One region of the Lysinibacillus sp. NPDC094403 genome, then DNA from elsewhere that is predicted to be linked to it. Evidence: riboswitches for the same ligand, from Rfam matches in the RefSeq annotation. Region 1 holds a riboswitch; each other region holds the start of a gene.

What was found. A riboswitch is a leader RNA that binds a small molecule or an ion and turns the genes downstream of it on or off. The one in region 1 is predicted to bind cobalamin.
Region 2: linked by a shared signal. The riboswitch ahead of ACQKMV_RS13875 (ATP:cob(I)alamin adenosyltransferase) and the one ahead of ACQKMV_RS00480 (ABC transporter substrate-binding protein) in region 1 are both predicted to bind cobalamin.
Region 3: linked by a shared signal. The riboswitch ahead of ACQKMV_RS12490 (hypothetical protein) and the one ahead of ACQKMV_RS00480 (ABC transporter substrate-binding protein) in region 1 are both predicted to bind cobalamin.

What each region holds. Positions count from the first base shown of each region.
Region 1 covers NZ_JBNNTL010000001.1:96,668-103,075, reverse strand. The annotation lists gene ACQKMV_RS00490 (adenosylcobinamide amidohydrolase) at 102-1,577, opposite strand; gene ACQKMV_RS00485 (FecCD family ABC transporter permease) at 1,574-2,575, opposite strand; gene ACQKMV_RS00480 (ABC transporter substrate-binding protein) at 2,572-3,537, opposite strand; cobalamin riboswitch at 3,788-3,970, opposite strand; gene ACQKMV_RS00475 (acyl-CoA dehydrogenase family protein) at 4,028-5,695, opposite strand; gene ACQKMV_RS00470 (class I adenylate-forming enzyme family protein) at 5,697-6,408, opposite strand, start outside.
Region 2 covers NZ_JBNNTL010000008.1:50,536-56,943, reverse strand. The annotation lists gene ACQKMV_RS13885 (tyrosine-protein phosphatase) at 1-649, opposite strand, end outside; gene ACQKMV_RS13880 (ABC transporter substrate-binding protein) at 1,035-1,997, opposite strand; gene ACQKMV_RS13875 (ATP:cob(I)alamin adenosyltransferase) at 1,999-2,541, opposite strand; cobalamin riboswitch at 2,743-2,950, opposite strand; gene ACQKMV_RS13870 (glutathione peroxidase) at 3,239-3,784, opposite strand; gene ACQKMV_RS13865 (hypothetical protein) at 4,016-4,564, opposite strand; gene ACQKMV_RS13860 (NlpC/P60 family protein) at 5,381-6,408, opposite strand, start outside.
Region 3 covers NZ_JBNNTL010000007.1:7,994-14,401, forward strand. The annotation lists gene ACQKMV_RS12485 (GTP-binding protein) at 1-234, shown strand, start outside; gene ACQKMV_RS12490 (hypothetical protein) at 735-1,499, opposite strand; cobalamin riboswitch at 1,745-1,928, opposite strand; gene ACQKMV_RS12495 (DUF2268 domain-containing putative Zn-dependent protease) at 2,089-2,331, opposite strand; gene ACQKMV_RS12500 (amidase family protein) at 2,307-3,773, opposite strand; gene ACQKMV_RS12505 (DUF4181 domain-containing protein) at 4,321-4,752, shown strand; gene ACQKMV_RS12510 (methyl-accepting chemotaxis protein) at 4,883-6,133, opposite strand.

The DNA.
Region 1 (6,408 bases):
GATGCAGGTCAGTTAGCCGTTTTCGCAGGATGCGAAGGTTTTAGGCTAACATCCTTTTTCATTCCTTTGAAAATCCGTGACATCCGCCGGAGGCATTATCTTCATTCAGCAGGTTTATCTGCTGAATGAAGATAATTTTTTATTGCCTGCACAGTTGTTTCAAAAACACCTTTACCGATAATTTTGCCTACATCAGTAATTGGGCCTCCGTACAGCATTTCTTCCCCTTTTTGTGTTGCCGCAATCAATAAACTATCTGTAGCAGTGCCTGTCGCAATCGTACCACTAAGCTCATCACGAATATTTTCTGATTGTAATGCCTTTGTTTTCGCCTCATTTGCTGTCATCATTGCTTGGAAAAACGCTTCTTCTGATAAACAACCATTAACGATAACCCACGTATTTATAGTACCAATATATGGTTCACCCTGCCTTTCATGTGTACGAGACACATCAACAGCATTGCCAACTCCAGCCGTAACAGCAACAAGGACGCTGCCAAAGGAAGCTTTAAATTCATTAATAGCTACTAGGTTTGTTGGTACAGCTGTTAACATGACGACAGTACTTGTAGATGCAAAATGCTCCTTCAGTAAAAATTCAGCGACTTCTCTCTTTACATCACTAATCACATAATCTATTGGTACAGAGCGATTTAACAGACAATCATACCAACCGATACCCGGATTATGAACAGCTGAGGACACCGTTTTTAAAGGAAACTCTGATTGAAGCTGAATGTAATGATCTGTAACAGTGAAGTTTTCTTTTTTAATGACAGCACGTTGCTGATGTTCAGCTAAAGCTGGCATCATTGTAATTTGAGGCTTTGGAATTTCAGGATGTGCATAGGTTGCAACTCGCGCATGATAGACGTCTTCGATTTGCGAAGCGATTAATACTTCATGTGGCTCCCCAAATGCCCGCATCCGTCCTTCCTCCATTAGTAACAATTCATCACAATAGAGGGAAGCTAAATTCATATCATGTAGTACCATAATAACGGTCAAACCACATTCTATTGCTTCCTTTCGCACCATATCTAAAATTTGACGTTGATGAGCAATATCTAGATGGTTCGTTGGCTCATCTAACAGTAATATTTCCGCTGTTTGTGCAAGAGCTTGAGCTACAAAAACTCTTTGCTGTTCACCGCCCGATAAAAATTCCATCGATGTCTGTTCATAGCGTTTCACACCTGTTTGCATCATTGCATGTTGGACTGCCTGTTCATCACGATCAGTCCAGCTCGAAAAAAAGCCTGTTTGATGTGGATAACGTCCAAGAGATACCGCCTCTCGTACACTGTTTGAAAAGGCATTAGCATGTAATTGTGGCAGCACCGCCATTTTTTTTGCTAAAGCACGAGCATTGTAAGAGCTACTATTTTTACCATCTATTAATATAGTGCCTGCAGTTGCTGGTAGTATGCCACTTATTACTTTTAACAATGTAGATTTCCCACTACCATTCGGCCCTAAAATCCCTAGTATTTTTCCTTTTTTAACAGAAAAACTTATATCCTGGACGATCGGTACGTCTTCATAGCCACCAGAAAGATGTTCAACAACAATCATGCCCGTACCCCCTTGCCTCTACGTTGCTTATAAAAAATATAGGAAAAAACGGGCGCCCCAATAAATGCAGTAATTACACCAATCGGTAGCTCTCTTGGCATAATAATTGTTCGTGCTACTAAATCACAAATAATCAGCAATGTTGCACCATTTAAAAATGATAATGGCAATAAATGACGGTGATCTGAACCCCAAATCATTCTCGTCATATGAGGAACTACTAAACCAACAAAGCCAATCGTTCCAGAAACAGCTACCGCAGCTCCTGTCAACATTGATCCACCCACTAAAATAATATATTTACTGCGTTTAACATTGACACCTAAATGCTTTGCGCGTTCTTCTCCATATAACAGAACGTTTAACTCGCGTCTTTGTGTCCAAAGCATAATTGAGCCAATTATCACAAACGGAATAATCATTTGAACAAAAGGCCAACCCCGCATCGATACTGAGCCGAGTAGCCATCCGATAACTTGCCGTAGCTCTTCACCAGATAATGCAATCATTAACGAAATCAAGGAACCTAAAAATGAACTAAATATAACCCCTGTTAATATAAGAGTTTCCATTTTTAGCGAGCGGTCTACTATTCTAGCAAAACCCATGACAGCTACCATCGTTAATATGGCACCTATCATACTAAAGGTCGGTAACGTAAAATGGCCGACTACAGGTATGGACATACTAAAGAAAATCGTCATAACTGCACCCACTGATGCACCAGAGGAAACACCTAACGTATAAGGATCAGCCAAAGGGTTTTTTAATAAACCTTGAAAAGCTGCCCCTGCAATAGCAAGTGATGCCCCTACAAGCCCTGCCAGCAAAACTCTAGGTAACCGAATCTTCCATAAAATATTGGCAGCTGTTTCATCAGCCGCCTTATTCCACAATACTTCTAGTGGAATATGAACCGAGCCTATCGCTACACCACACCAGATGCTAATGACTAGAAGCGTAATCGCTATTATATAGGCTACAATTGTTTTACTCATTTAAACGCCTCTGGGTAGACGGCCTTCGCTAATTCCTCAAGACCATCTGCTAATCGAGGACCTTGACGGCTTGTCGTATTTTCATCCACTTGTACAATAGCTTTAGTTTTTACGGCCGTAATTGTCTCAAAGCCTGGACGTTTTGGAATTTTCGTTAAAATATCAGGTACATAATTATATGCCACTACAATGACATCTGGATTTTTCGCGATAATTTGTTCTGCATCAATTTTATACCAGCTATTTGAATCTGCTGCCACATTTTCGGCATGAATCATTTCTAGCATTTCATTCATAAATGTACCTTTACCAGCTGTATAAATTTCTGGCTCATCGGATGACTCTACAAATACTTTCTTTGGTTCAACACCCTCAAGTTTTGCTTCAATTTCTTTAACTTTTGCCTTCATATTTGCGACAATTTTTTTAGCCTCTTCTAATTTTCCTGTTGCACGACCAAGCTGTTCAATCGTTGTGTATGTTTCATCAAAGTTTTTTGCATCCGCTACAACAAATACTTTCACACCTGCAGCCTCAAGCTGTTCAATTGCTCCTTTTGAGTAACCCATACCCGATGCATGCGCAAAAACGATATCTGGTGTTAAAGCAATAATTTGTTCGATATTATAATCCATACCACCGACCTTTTCTTTTTTAGTTGCCTCTGATGGATAATCGTCATTATCTGTTACACCAACTATTTCATTATTTAGGCCAAGGCTAAATAAAATTTCTGTGTTACTCGGAATGAGAGAGACAATTTTTTCTGGAGGTGCTTCTAGCGTAATATCTTTGCCAGTAGCATCCGTTATCGTCATTGGAAATGTTGCTTGATCTACTTTTGATATCTCTTGTGGCTCAGAAGTTGCCGGCTTTTCATTTGTTGCCTCTTTAGTATTACATGCAGCCAGCAAGCCAATAGCTAAAAATGCTGATAATCCTATTTTCCAAATTTTCTTCATGCGAATGAATCCCCCTAAGTCTATCTGTGCATATAGTTAATGACTTGTTTTTCTGATTTATCGATATATTTTTGTTTTTATCGCCCAAGGTTGTGGGTTTATCGCCCAGCATTGTGAGATTATCATCCACTCTTTCAAATTTATCGACATTTATCTTACAAAACAAATACCCCTCATCATAAAAAATGAGGGGGTCAAATTTGCACAAAAATACATATACAAAATCCACCATCCTATCCTCGTAGGCTACAACGTGTTTTCTATAAAGGCAGGTCTCCTGGCTCGTGCTCCTTACGTTTTTTCAAGCCTTCCCGAAATTTTCAGTGGCGCAGATTGAAAAAACTCACACATACAGTGGCGGGACCGCATCGGAATTACACCGATTTCCCTTTTCACTTTACATTAGTAAAGAACCTTTATAATATTCAGTTGATTTCATTATACATGAAAATCAAAAAAGTCGCCCCCATTCGAGACGACCTCTAATCGATTAAACTATGTCTGAGAAATACTGTACGGTTTTCATTGGGGCCCCCATTTCTCGCAATGCCCATGTGTTCTCTAAATAAATATCTGCTAGCTTCTCATATTTGCCGCCGAATCTTTGCGCCCATTCAACTGCTACAACACTTTCATATAAATGTGCCATTTTCTCTGCGACCTTTTTTGCCTCAAACGTTTTCGTCGCATCATCTAAACGGCTAAATGTTTGCAAAGTTGAATCTAGTTTAGCTAATTGCTTCACTACAATTTTGACTAATGGACTGTCAGCTAGTTTTTCTAGACGTTCCTCCATGACACGAACAAACATTTCGTGCACATGAAACTTATCAACTAAACGAATGAGCTCTAAAGCTAAAATATTCGCTGTCCCCTCCCACACAGTAAGTACCTGCGCATCTCTTAATAACCGAGGTGTAACAAAATCTTCAATATAGCCGTTTCCGCCATGTAATTCAATTGCTTCACTAGCATAATGTACAGCTTGCTCTGCCGTTTCTTTTTTCATGATCGCAATATACAAGCGATTTAAAATGATGTCCTCTTTATTCCCCTGTCCACTAGTTACCTTATCGTACAGCTGAATAAGATCAAAAACCGTAGCAACTTCCACATGAAGCTTGGCAGCGAATTTCCCTAGCGTATCCTGAATCATAGGGTATTGCGTTAAAGGCTTACCAAATGCATGACGATTTGTCACATAGTGCTTCGCCTCTAAATATCCGCGGCGCATAATGCCTATAGAAGCAACCGCATTACAAATTCTTGATAAATTAAGCGCCTCCAGCATATAGTAAATTCCTTTATTTGGATCACCCACAACGTAAGCTAGCGCACCATCAAATTCCACCTCACCTGAAGGTACTGCTTTAACACCCAGCTTATCCTTTAAACGTCGAATGCGAAGGTTATTAACAGTGCCATCTTCATTTCGCCATGGAACTGCAAATAATGTTAAGCCCTTTGAACCTGCCTGAGCCCCTTCCATACGTGCCAATACCATGGCTACCCCACACATTCCTGCGTTAGACGCGAAATATTTCTCACCATATAAACGATATTGATCGCCGTCCTGTCTTGCCTCTACAACATTCGCACCAACATCAGAGCCACCTTGACGCTCCGTTAAAAAAGTAGCCCCCTCATATAGCTCTGTCTCTCCTGTTGCACAAACATGTGGTAAAAATCGCTCCTTCACCTCATCACTTGCATAATGATCAAGTAAAAAAGCCGTTGCCATTGTTAAAGTAACAGGACAGTAAAAGCCTGGCTCCGTATGTGATAGTAAATAACCTTGAGCAAAGCTGTAAACATAGTTGCCCTTTCTACCTAATTGCGGAATATCCTTATGCACATAGCCAACAATGCCGGTATTATACGTCTCTTCAATTGTTCTTTTATAGCCATCATTGACCCAAACATCTGACACTTCTTCACCATAAGCATTATACCTTTGTAATCGAGGTTCACCCTCTCTATCCGTATGTTTGGCTCTCACATCAATATCTCCAGCACAAAGCTCACCGAAATCTGTTAGCTCACGTGTTGCATATTCCACAAACTCTTTATCTAGCATCATTTCTAAAACTTTATGAAGTGTATCATTCTCTTTAAAAAAGTTTGTTGTTTTCATTTCTTCCTGCTGTAAAACCTTCATGCTATCTCACCTCTTGTCCCTTTAAGGTTTGTTTTAGTATTTTGCCTGATGCATTTCGTGGTAGTGCTTCCACGCGTTCAAAAATGCGCGGAATTTTATATTTAGCAAGATGCTCCTCCAAAAAAGCTTTAAGTTCGTCCTCGTCAATTTCCGTTTTGGCGGCATAAACGGCCTTCACCGTTTCTCCCCACTCCGGATGTGGCACACCGATAACAGCCACTTCAAATATCCCCTCATAGCGCAACATACTATCTTCTATTTCTTTCGGATAAATATTCACACCGCCTGAAAAAATAACATCCTTTTTGCGATCGACAATCCAAATATAGCCGTCCTCATCTATGCGCGCTAAATCACCTGTTTTCAACCAGCCATCTATAAACGCAGCCTTTGTTGCAACATCATCCTTGTAATAGCCGAGCATATTGCCTTCACCAAGTAAGACGATTTCTCCTACTTCACCAACACTGACATCTTCTCCTTCGTCGTTGATAATACGCAGCTCCGCTCCAAGTGGTGCACGGCGGCCAATACTTCCTGCTTTCGTTGCATGCTCTCTGCCAAACAATAACGAACCATTTGGACCAGCCTCTGTTAAGCCATAGACACACGTTAAATTATCTGTTTGGAATGCTTTTTGTAAAAATTGGACTTCATTTTGTGATAAAGGCGCGCCACCATAAACCCACCATTTCATCGATGATAAATCCGCT
Region 2 (6,408 bases), on a different contig from region 1:
AATACTCCTCACTGGCAGACATTAAGGCATAAAATTGCTGTAATTCTTGATCGCTATAATCATGTTGGATTGTCTGAGCCATTCTCTCTACCAAAGGACGTAGATGTACATTCGTATCTAAATAGTCCTCCATAATCGTTTCCTCAGGTACATCTAAAGCAAGTAAAATAAGTGCGCTGCCAATACCTGTTCGATCCTTCCCGACAGCGCAATGATGAACAAGCCCTAAATTTTCAGGGTGTTGAATCATTGCCATTAACTCCTTGAACGAGGCATTATTAAAAGGCATTTGCGCGTAAAATTCTCGGAACATCTCTGGGCTTACAACCTTATAAAAATCTTTTCCACCAGTATTTGTAGGCATCTCAAAAGCATGATTTCCCTTTGCTGGTATTTGAATATTCTTGGCATACGGGAATACCGGATTAGGATTATTTTGAGCCTCATGGTTGTCTCGATAATCAAAAATTGTTTTCACATCTAGTGTTTCAAAAAGCTCCTTATCTGCTTTCGTCATTTTACCAAGTGCTGCTGAACGATAAATCAAACCATTCTTAACAGCACGACCATCTCTCGACTTATAACCACCCATATCACGGAAATTATAGACTGCCTCAAACGGAATAATCTTCATATCAAACTGTTTCACTCACTGCACCTCTCTCTGTTAGCAAGCATTCTTATCTCTATTTTATAGAACAATTCGATATAATACCAATTTTCGCACTAGGAAATGTTATACACTACTTAGAGCTTTAAGAGTATTTATTTGAGGGCTTCTTTGTCTGTCGGAGTGGAGCGGGTGGCCGTATTATCTGATCACTTCTCACCGAAGTAGAGCAGTTATCCACTCTTCCCGATCACTTCTTCCACAAAGCGGAGCACTTTTTCACCTTACCCGATCACTTTTTCCCCAAAGCGGAGCGGGGTCAAGGAATCTTCATAGTGAAGTGTTCACACTACCAGAGTAATTACCTATTAAAAAAGCTGCCCTTTTTAAAGGACAGCTCCAAAATTCTATTTTTCCATATAGACTATTTAAATAACTCAGGGTATGCGGCTTTTGCTATTAACTCAACAGCTTCGCCAATACGTGGACCTGGACGGTTCGAAATATCAGTATCTATATAGTAAACTGCTTTATTTTGAATGGCAGTGATTGAATTCCATCCATCACGAGAAAGGATTTCTGCCGCTGGATCTTTCACATAGTTTACTGTTGTTAAAATGACTTCTGGGTTTTTCGCAATGATATCTTCCTCAGATACCTTTGCCCAGCTTTTGAGGTCAGCAAAAACGTTCTTTACATTTGCAGCATTTAAAATCTCTTGTTGGAATGTACCAGAACCAGCTGTATATAAGTCTGGCTTTGGACTAATTTCTAAGTAGATATTTTTCGGTTCTTTCACATCTTTGACTTTCGCTTGGACTTCCGCAATTTTAGCTTTAATATCTTTATCTAACTTGTCGCCTTTATCTTTGATTCCCATTACCGTTGCGATTTGTTGGATATCCCCGTAAACATCATCAAATGATTTAGCTGATTGAATGGCAAACACTTTAATACCTGCATCTTCGAGACCTTTTAAGGCATTTAAATTTTCATCATCGCCTCCAGTCGTATAAGCAATAACGACATCTGGCTTTAACGCTAAAATACGCTCACTATTGAATTTTACAGTATCAGAAACACGCTCAATTTTTTGAGCTTCTTCTGGATACGAATCATACTCAGTTGCACCAACGATTTTATCACCCACACCTAAAGCAAATAAAATTTCTGTATTACTCGGCTGTAATGAAACAATAGTTTTAGGTACGGCATCAAACTCTACTTCTACGCCACGGTCATCCTTAACTTTATAGCTAGTTTTCTCAACTTGTTGATCTTCCTTAGAAATAGCATCTTTTTTAGTATCCTCTTTCGCACCACAGCCAACTAATACAAGTGCCAGCATCAACACAGAAAGCCATTGAAGTTTAAACATTTTCTTCATTTCATTGATTCTCCTTTTTCTTTTTCATCGGGTATGACTTACTAATAAACGGTATTTCGGCAATACCAGCATGCCGATTCATATAGACAGCCATTACAAAAAAAACATTGGCTAGCAATCCTAAATAATCAAAAAGAATAGCTGGTACTTCTCGTTCTTCAGATACTTTGTGCAAAATGCGATATGATTTTTTCGCCTCACTACGGCATAAATGTAATGCAGTAGCAGCCTCTGTTCCTTGAGGTAATACAAAGCTCTGTATTTCTTCCTTAACATGACTAACATAGAAATCATAACGATCACTTAGCCAAGTTAAATCATCTTCGGTTACCGCTAATTTACCTCGGACTGAGCCATTTACATGGTAAGCCATTGGCAAAATGGCTAATAAATCATCCGCTACTACCTCTAACGTTTCTTTTTTCACTGCTGCCAAAGCGACGCCAATATGTGTTGTAAGGCTATCCGTTCGAATTTCAAAATCTACTGTTGATGCCTTTTCACGCATAAATGGATAACAAGAAAAACGTGCATCTTTTTTCAAATCTAAGTCCCCGCTTTCTTTCATGAAAAATTCTTACTTTATAAACACCCTTAGATCTCATTAGGTGAATTAATAAGTGCACATAAAAAAACGCTGTTCCCACTCCTAAGGAAACAACGAAAATAACATAAATAGTGTGTCGTATAGACACGTCATAGCCTATGTATTTGCCGCATATTCTCCTAGCTTCCGAAGAGTTATCTATACGTTCAAACAAAGGTCGGTCTCCTGGCTTGTACAGTTCACTACATTCAATCATGTTGTGAGTCATAAAAAAACCTTCCCATCAAATAATTCGACAGTGGTATATCTTTATGATTCCTGTACTTACAGTTGCGGAAACAGCTTCGGTTTTTCACCGAATTCCCGATTATGCTATAGTTTAGCACCCTTATTCTGCAAGAATTATTCACTTGTAAAGCAGTTTAACATATATTGATAGGAAAAAATAGCTTTGAAATGAACGGAAAACAAATGAATACGAACAATAGTAAGCCCTTTTTCTACATAGCTATACAAAATCATTCTCTATTCTGATTTCACGAGAGTTAAAGTTATGGCTCTTCACAATATGTACTTGACTGCACATTCCACTGTAGGAGGAAGCTTTCCGTAAACTAAGCCTAATCCTCCCTCCATATGCTTTCATCAACCAACTTTTTTAATCAAAAACGGATTTTAGTATTGATCCAAGGTTTTATAAGATTCTTTCAATAGCTTGCTCAATATCAAGCTGTGAATCTGTAGGTTCGAAGCGTGCAACTGTTTTACCATTTGTATCTATTAAAAATTTTGTAAAGTTCCAGCGAATATTACGACCGTCTAAAAAACTAGGTGCAATTTGGATAATTGCTTCTGCTAGCATTTTTTCCTGCATACTTGCCTTGCCGAATTCGCGATAATCTATCTCGTGCTTTAAATAATTGAATAATGGGTGTGTCGCATCTCCATTTACGTGCACCAATTCAAAAATTGGGAATGTTACACCATAGTTGATTTTACAAAGTTGTGTAGTTTGTTCGCCGTCTTCAGGATTTTGATTATCAAATTGATCACAAGGAAAACCTAATACGACAAAATTATCTTTCCCATATTTGTCATACATTTTTTGTAAGTCTTCGAATTGATATGTAAAACGGCACTTGTTTGCTGTATTAACAATTAACAGCGTTTTTCCTCGATAAGTTTCCATTGATAATATTTCACCATTTGGCTTCTTTACTAAATAATTATAAATACTCATTGTTTAACTCCTTTTACTTTTTCATATATTATCAGGTGTGTTATTAACCATTTTAAAAGACAGCATTTTCCGCTAAGGGCATCAACAAACATTAGCAAAATTTCAACAAAAAAATCCTATTATCGGTCAATAATAAACCTATTTTTTCCTAATCAACACGCCTGGATATATTATAAACTAATTCTCTATCAACGAAAGAATTTTCATAAAAAAATAGCCATTCCACGAATTTTAATGGATGGCTTTCATATATTTTCTTTTGCTTTTAACATCTTGTTCTTCATCAATTAAACGCTCCGCAATTTTTAGCAGCTTCGGGTCTTTCGTCTCATCGAATAGCTTTTTAAAGGATACAATAATATCATAGCGTATTAATGTCGGGTGCTTTTCGTCTAAGCATATTTGAAACCTTTTCGCCAAATATGAAACGACTAAATCTCTTTGTACCTGCCCTGCTAAGCCTATTTTCCAAATTGCCTGCAAAGTATGCCTCGCAGTTACTGTTTTTTCATCATACGTTACTGCCCAAATCTTTAAAAAGTCCTCCAAAACCCTTTCTTCAGGATCACTTTTTGCTGCCAATGCGCATAAAAATTGTGCAGCACTTGCACGCACATGTCCATTTTTGTATGTAAGTGCCTGAACAAGTTGTTCCCAAACTGAATATGTCCAATCAACTGGTTCCTGCATAATTTTCATTAATTCTTCGTATGATTTGTATTGAATATCACGGTCACGCTCTGTTAAATTACTAAAAAGTTGCAAAATCTCTTTTTCCATAATTCATCCCTACCTTTATTGTTTCAGAACGAAAAAAACTTTTAGATCACTTAACTTAATTTGCGTAAAGAAGGAGAGTCTATAAATAATTTAATACTAGTGAACTTTTTTAGGTTAATTATGATTATTTCTTTAGCCGTAGCTGCACTCTTTTAAAGTCAAATCTCTTCAAACAATGATGGTAAATATGTCTTAAAATTGCGGGTGTTTTTCTTTACATAGTAAACATTATCTTAATTTCTATTATTCGTTACTTCATTACTCCACAACTTAAGTCGCAAACTTTAAATTTCAAAGCAAGCTTCCTAATTACATATTTCAAAATTATCAGAAACGCGACTCAACATGCAAGGAAACGTTTCTTTGGATATATGAAGTCACATTTACTCGTCAGCTTTATTATTGGAGGTGTCACACTTACTAGCCTACTATTTATCCAACTTAAATATGCAAGCTATAACAATCATTTTATGGATAATTGATGTCATTCTTTTCTTCGGTTCCATTATCATTTTAGTGGCTAGGGCTTTATCACCTATTAGTAGTAAATATGTCTACTTATGTAAAATTTATTTATCCTAGATGTTATTTTACTCATTATTCGTCGAGTAGTCGAGCCTAAATTAATGGGTAACCATATCAGTTATTAACTTTACTACATGCAGTGTTTGTAGGTTTTCAGTTATTTGGCATGATGAATTTAGCGTTTGAGGTGGGTGAAACGCTATATCAAATAAAAAAAAAGATCATCTTTGTAATTTTTTTTTTACAAAGATGACCTTTTTGTTATTTAAATCGTCTATAGAATAGTAAGGCTTATTGAATGCGACCGAAGCCTACTAAATATTGATTCCACCAATCAAGTGATTCAACAACAACACCTTTATTTTGAGCATCGATCATCGTGTTGTTTCCTAAGTAAATACCTACATGCGCTACGCCTGAACCATAGCTGAAGAATACTAGGTCACCTACACGTGCTTCACTTGCTGAAATACGTTGTGTTGCTAAATATTGTTGTGACGCTGTACGTGGTAAAGATACGCCCGCTTGTTTGTAAGACCATTGCACAAGACCTGAACAGTCAAATCCTGTCGATGGGTTACTGCCGCCCCATACATAGCTACGGCCAAGGAATTGCTTCGCAGTTGAAATAGCATCACCTGAAGATGCAGCGCCTGATCCTGAGCCAATAACGATTTTTTGTGATGAGTTTCCATTGTTAGCGTTGCTATTGTCGCTGTTATTATTGTTGTTTGTTGCTTGTACAACTGGAGTAGCTGCTTGAAGTGCACGTAAACGAGCTGCTTCTTCCTCTGCTTTTTTACGTTCTGCTTCTAAACGTTCTTCTTCTTGTTTCGTTGCAATTTGTGCCTTTAATGCAAGAGATTTTGCTTCGTTCTCAGCTTTTTTTACTTCCATTTCGCTTTCCTTTTGTTGAAGCTCTTGGAATTGCTTTTGAAGCTCTTGTTGTTTTTCGTCTAATGTTGCTTTTTGTTTCTCTAAATTAGCCTTATCTGCTTCTTGTTGATCTACTAATTCTTGGTCAGCATCCATTAATGTTTTTACCGCTACGACACGGTCCATTAAATCTGCAAGGCTTTTTGCTTCAAGAACAGCGTTTAAATAAACACCCACAGTACTATCTTGAGCTTGGTATGCAGCCATACGATCACTTAAAATCGTTGAACGTTGCTCAATACGTTTTTTAGTATCTACAATGTTTGCATCCACTTCTTTAATATCTGCTTGTACTTGGTTAAATACTTTTACTTTTTCATCGATCTCGTTTTGTAAATTAGTTAATTCTTCTTGTAGCTTTTTAACTTCTGCATCTATTTTAG
Region 3 (6,408 bases), on a different contig from region 1:
ACATTTATGAGCTACAGTACAACCTTTGCCGCCTACACCAATGGTAAGGGCGTACTTTCTCTACAATTTGATGGTTATGATATGTGTCACAATACAGAAGACATTATTGCGCAAATTGGCTACGATAAGAACGCCGACCCTGAATATACATCTTCTAGCATTTTTTGTGCAAAAGGCAAGGGCTACTCCGTTCCATGGCATGAAGCAGAGGAAGCTATGCATTGTATTAAGTAAATTTAAAAACAGGACATGATTTGTTATATATCATTGTCCTGTTTTTTATGTTTCGTGGGGATTTACTGTGCTATCGTGGGGATTCTTGCTTCGCGTGGGTATTCTGCGCTCGCGCGGGTATTCTCTTCCCTTTCGCGGGTATTTGCTCTGCTTCCGCGGGTATTCTACTTCCTTTCGCGGGTATTTGCTCTGCCTCCGCGGATATTCTGCCCTCGCGCGGGTATTTACTCTGCTTCCGCGGGTATTCTCTTGCTTCGCGCGGGTATTCTACTTCCTTTCGCGGGTATTTGCTCTGCTTCCGCGGGTATTCTCTTGCTTCGCGCGGGTATTCTACTTCCTTTCGCGGGTATTTGCTCTGTTTCCGCGGATATTCTGCCCTCGCGCGGGTATTTACTCTGCTTCCGCGGGTATTCTCTTGCTTCGCGCGGGTATTCTACTCCCTATCGCGGGTATTTGCTCTGCTTTCGCGGGTATTCTTCTTCATCTCGTGCTAATTCAATTTATAAAGCTTGTACTTTTTTCTGTGCCTGTTTGAACATGCGATATGAAGGTTCCACTAGAACGTAGCTATGGGAATTAGAAAAATCAATTAAAACCTTGCCAGGTCGACTTTTCAATAGTTGCAATTTATCAATCAATGCTAACAATAGCTCATGACCGTTACCACGTGGGTGCCAGTTTAAATGATAATCATTTAGTTCCTGCACTGCTTCTAAAAATTGATAATACTCTCGCTCTACAAAATTCATCAGTTTTTTGTCTTTATGAGCTACTTGAGATAAATCCTCTAAATATGTTTCATAAAAGCGCATTACTATCGAACACAATAAATCATTAGCACGGGCAGCACTTAGTATTGGCTTTGGAGCTTGGGAAAGTCGCTCTAAATTTGGTTTTGCACGAGTCGAATCAATGCGTGTAATTAAATGGTAATGCTCACCATTTACCTCATACACAATTGGATTTGTCGGCATATACATCATAAAACTATTTGTTTTTGTTTTAAGCTGATCTGTAATATTTGCCTTTGCAAAAAGGTGCCCATTAATACTTTCATTTTGAATCCAAATAATGTCTTTGTTATATAGAATTTGCTCAAATAATCGTTCATTACTAATAAGATTGCTAGCTATTAATTGATCAACAAGTGATTCTACAACCATTCTTGTTGTAGCTTTCTTTGAAACTTCAGTGCGTGGCTGTTTACAAATTTTCATATCTAAATATTGCGATTGCTGTGCTGTACATACATGAATATTCTTCATACGTGCATCCTCTTTTCGTACATATTTTCAAAACGGAAGTCATCAGTAAAAAAAGGATTTCCTATTAACCGAGGAAATCCTTCATTCTATCTCTTTCGTTCATCACATAAAGTCAAACAATGCCCAAATATGAAAGAATTAGCTTGATAGCAAATACCTTCTTTTATCTTGGGCGTTTGACGTACAGTGACGAACAGAGCATTCTGTTTTGTCAACATGCCACCTCCTATTCCTCGTAGGGTTATGGTGTGTACTCATAATAGGCAGGTCTCCTGACTTATGATCATCGCTACTTTTCCCCTTCCCGTCGTTAAACAGTGGTATTTGAAAAGTCGCTCACATTTACAGTTGCGGGACAGTGTCGGATTTGCACCGATTTCCCTTTTAAGTAAATTGCACGCAATTTACACCTATTATTTCACGCTATTCAGTTGTCATAGGAATCCTAGTGACTACACATTCCTATTAGATTATTAAATTCAATTGTAAAGGAGTGTATTTTCTAAGTCAAATGACACAATATATTCCAGTTTCTTGTTCTTTATCTTCTAGCTATTTTCTTTCCCAAAATGTGTTACATAAAAAATTGTTAATTATAGTTTTCGAGGTAATTTCCTTTTTCAAAAAATTCTTTTGAACTTAGGGCAGTCCATTCCTCTGGTGTTAAAGTTGGGTTCAAATCAAGATAGGATTTAACCAATTTATAGCCTACACCGTAACCATATAAACTTGGAAGGCCGTTACCTCCCATAATAATTTCGTAAGTCCGAGAATTACGGTGTTTACTTTGTCTACCAGAGGTTCTTATTACATCTTCGGAGCTTTTCGTAATTTAGTTGCTTGCTCAAATGAAAATGCGAGTTTTATTAGAACATCTTCACTAAATGCAGTTCCTGCGAAAGTTATGCCAAATGGTCTCCCATTTTCCATATACCCTGCTGGGACGGCAATAGACGGATAACCAGCTTTTGCACTAATTGTCGAACCTATATATGATGGAAAGATAATCGCATCTAATTCATATTTTTTTAATGTATAGTCGATTCCTTGCTCTTGAGAAAAATACAAATCCTCTAATTTTGCATTTAAATATTCAGGATCTCTTAACGTGTTCGGTAAATACTCTCTCGATTCCAATTTATCCTGCCCATATTTCAACGAGTTTTCTTTCGATAGTTTATTAAATTGAATTAACTCAGAGATAGAATGTACAGGCATGTGTGAAGGTAGATTGACAAGGAAATTATTTAAACTATGCTTTAATTCATATTGCGGTACTCCCCATTTCCAGTCTCTATGGAAAGAAGGAATCTCGATGTCTTCAATAATAACGGCTCCTTGCTCTCTTATAACCTGAATTGCATTATTAAAAAGTGTTTCATCATATTCTCCTGAGTCATAATAAGCTTTCGGGGCATTATTATACACTCCAATTCTAGCGCCCTTTAATCCTGTAGCATCTAAAAAACTGGTGTAATCCTTAAATAACCTTCTTTCACTTTTATATGTAGCGACGTCGTCTTGATCTACTCCTGTTAATACTCCCAATAAAATAGCTGCATCTGTTACTGTTCTAGCCATTGGCCCTGCTGTGTCTTGAGAGTAAGTAAACGGTATAATGCCTCGTCGGCTAATTAGCCCAACAGTCGGTTTTATGCCGACAACTGAATTTTGAATAGCAGGATTTAATATCGAGGCGTCTGTCTCAGTTCCAATTGATAAAACAGAAAAATTCGATGCTACTGCTACTGCCGAGCCCGTGCTAGATCCTCCTACAAAAAGTTCTGGATCACCATAAGGATTAAGTGTTTGTCCACCTCGAGAACTATAGCCTGCCCACATCGTACTCGACATACCGTTCGCTAATTCAGTCATATTTGCTTTCCCTAAAATTACAGCCCCCGCTTCACGAAGCTTTTTTACTAGAAATGCATCTTGCTTAGCTAAATAGTTTTCTAATGCTATTGCGCCTGCACTAGTATGCATAAAATCTTTCGTTTCGATATTGTCTTTTAAAACAACCGGAATTCCGTGTAGAGGCCCTCTAGTCCCTTTCGTCATTCTTTCCTCATCTAAAGCTTCAGCAATAAATATCGCTTCAGGATTAATTTCAAGCATAGAATTAATTTTTCGTCCACCTTGATCATAGTTAGCAATTCTGTGTAAATAATACATAGTTAATTCTTTTGATGTTATATCACCTTGTACCATAGCTTTCTGAATATCGATTACTGACAATTCTTCTTTAAGAAAACTATTAAAATATTTCTCCATTCATGTTCCCCACCCTTCTTTCAAGATTATACCAAAAAATCAATTTATACCTAAAACATAATTAAATTTCAAAGCCTCCTCAGCCACCCGCAGTCGGATAAGTATGCATGCTAACTCAAAGCTCGACAAGTAGTTAACGTGTAAACATAAATGTTAAACTGCCCCACACATATTAATCTAATGGCTTAAGTTTATGTATATAACCTGTGCTTCTGTTTGTCTCACACTCTCCAATTAATTACCAAATAATGATCTGATGTGCTACACTTTCTATACAGATAAAATTTTCAGTTAGTTTAGAAATGGGTGGGAACGGGATCATATGAAGAAGCTTAGAGGTATTTGGGGTGTCACAATGTGCATATATGGCGTGTCTTTATATATCAAATATTTTCAAAAAGTCAGTGAAGGATGGAATATTACCCTTCATGTTTTATCAGGGAGTTTATGTATTATAGGATTTTCATTAATTGTTCAAGCAATAAGAGTACATAAATAATCTGGCGCTACTATCTCAAGAAAAGATCAGGTTGAGAGGTGAATGAAATTGAATAATATTAATATCCAATTTGGAACACTAATGCTTTTTCTAATTGTGCTTGTTTTAGTAATTAGTATTTTTGGATTTATCATTAGAAAGCTGTTAGGTGTCGAAAGAAAGAAATGGTTTTCTTATAATCACATTAACGAAAGACATAAAAAACTAGATTGGTCTGTACGAATAATTTTTACAAGTCTATTATTAATAAGTTCTTATTACACGATATACAATGACACAATTGGAATTCCTTGGTTTTTCAAAACATGGTTTATATTAATTGTCTTTTTAGTAACATCTGAAATGTTACGAGCATTTATGGAATGGAAATACGCGGATAATAAAAGAGATTTTCTTGCTACTATCGCAGAACTGATGTTTATGATCAGCATAGTATTTTTGGTGATAACAACTGGTTTTTTCGGCTTATTTAATGTTTAATACCGAATCTATTAAGCAGTTGATAACACCGGTAAATCAATGCACTTGGTATAAAATAATAAAGGCTATTTCGCAGAAAATTTATTCCTGCAAAATAGCCCTTTTTTATTAAGTAATATAGTTCTTTCAATTATTGTCCACTAAATCTTTGTGTAAGCTTTTGTAAATTTTCAGCTTGTACACATAAGTCTTCCGACACCACCGTGTTGACCGCCTGCATAGAGGCACTTTGCTCATCAACTGACTGCAGAATGACCTCAGTATAATTAGATAATTTATCCATTCCGTTTGCAATTGTCGATACTAATTTTGTCACTTCATTCGAGCTACTTGAAAGCTCTTCTGCTGTTGCGGAAATATCCTCAAGCTGGTTCGTCATTTTGCTAACATGCTGAGAGATTGTACCAAACGACTTTGTAGCCTCATCAATGACATAGACGCCCTGTTGAACGTTTTTCAAGTCCTCTTCGACAGCGGTAGCCACTTGTTTTGTATCGCTTTCAATGCCAACAACAAGTTCGACAATTTGAATAGCAGAATGCTTTGATTGCTCTGCCAATTTTCGAACTTCCTCCGCTACTACTGCAAAACCTTTACCATGCTCTCCAGCCCGCGCCGCTTCAATCGCTGCATTTAATGCAAGCAAATTCGTTTGATCTGTAATAGCCGTAATCATATCTGTCATAGACTTGATATCTGTCATTTTACTTGATAATTGTTGCATTAATTCACTTGTTTTTTCAGTGGAAGTTGAAATAAACTCCATTTGATTTTTAGCTACGTGTAAAATTTCCGCACCGTTGCCTGCAATGTCATTTGCTTCTTTTGCATGATCAAAAACGTCTTGCGTTGCCACGGTAATACGTTCAATACCGTCAGCAGTTTCCTGCATTGCAATAGCACTCTCATTTGCAGACTGAGCTGCTTTCTTAAGCCCCTCAGACGTATTTTCCATTTGTGAATCAACTTCGTTAACCGCATTTGTAATTTCATTTGTACTTGCTGATAGCTCCTCTATGCTCGCTGATAAATCTGTAGAACTACTCGCAATTTCTTGTGTCATCGTATGTAATTGTTCTTTCATCTCTATAAACGCATGAGCTAACTTCGAAATCTCATCATTGGAATTTATCTCAATAGGAGCAGTATGAAAATTCCCATCAGCTATAGCTTGAGCGGATGCAGCTAATTGATTAATTGGCTTAATAATTTTATATTTCACATAGAAAATATAAGAAATCGTCATAGTCGTTCCAATTATCGTTAATAAAGTGGAAATCCAATTTAATGAAGTTACATTTGCAAGGTCAATAATTAAAATGACACCCATAAGAACACTTAAAGCAGAAAAGCCAATTATACTTCTTTTCCGTAAACTCATACTAAACTCCCCCAACTATATTATTATTCTAATGTTGTTATTATAGTTTAAATATACCAAAATTCCTAGAAAAAAGCCCATCTTTTGTAAAAACAGAGAAACATAGAGCTCACTTTACTTTAGAGAAAGTGCTTTTATGTCGTTGAAAGAATATTGCGTCAATAAAGTTATGATCTAAAAGTATGACTCTTCAGCAAAACGAGGGGTTGGTTTCCGCTCCGACTGGGCACTTTCCTGGGGGCGTCGTGCCAACAAATGGTTTTTGCGCGAAAGCG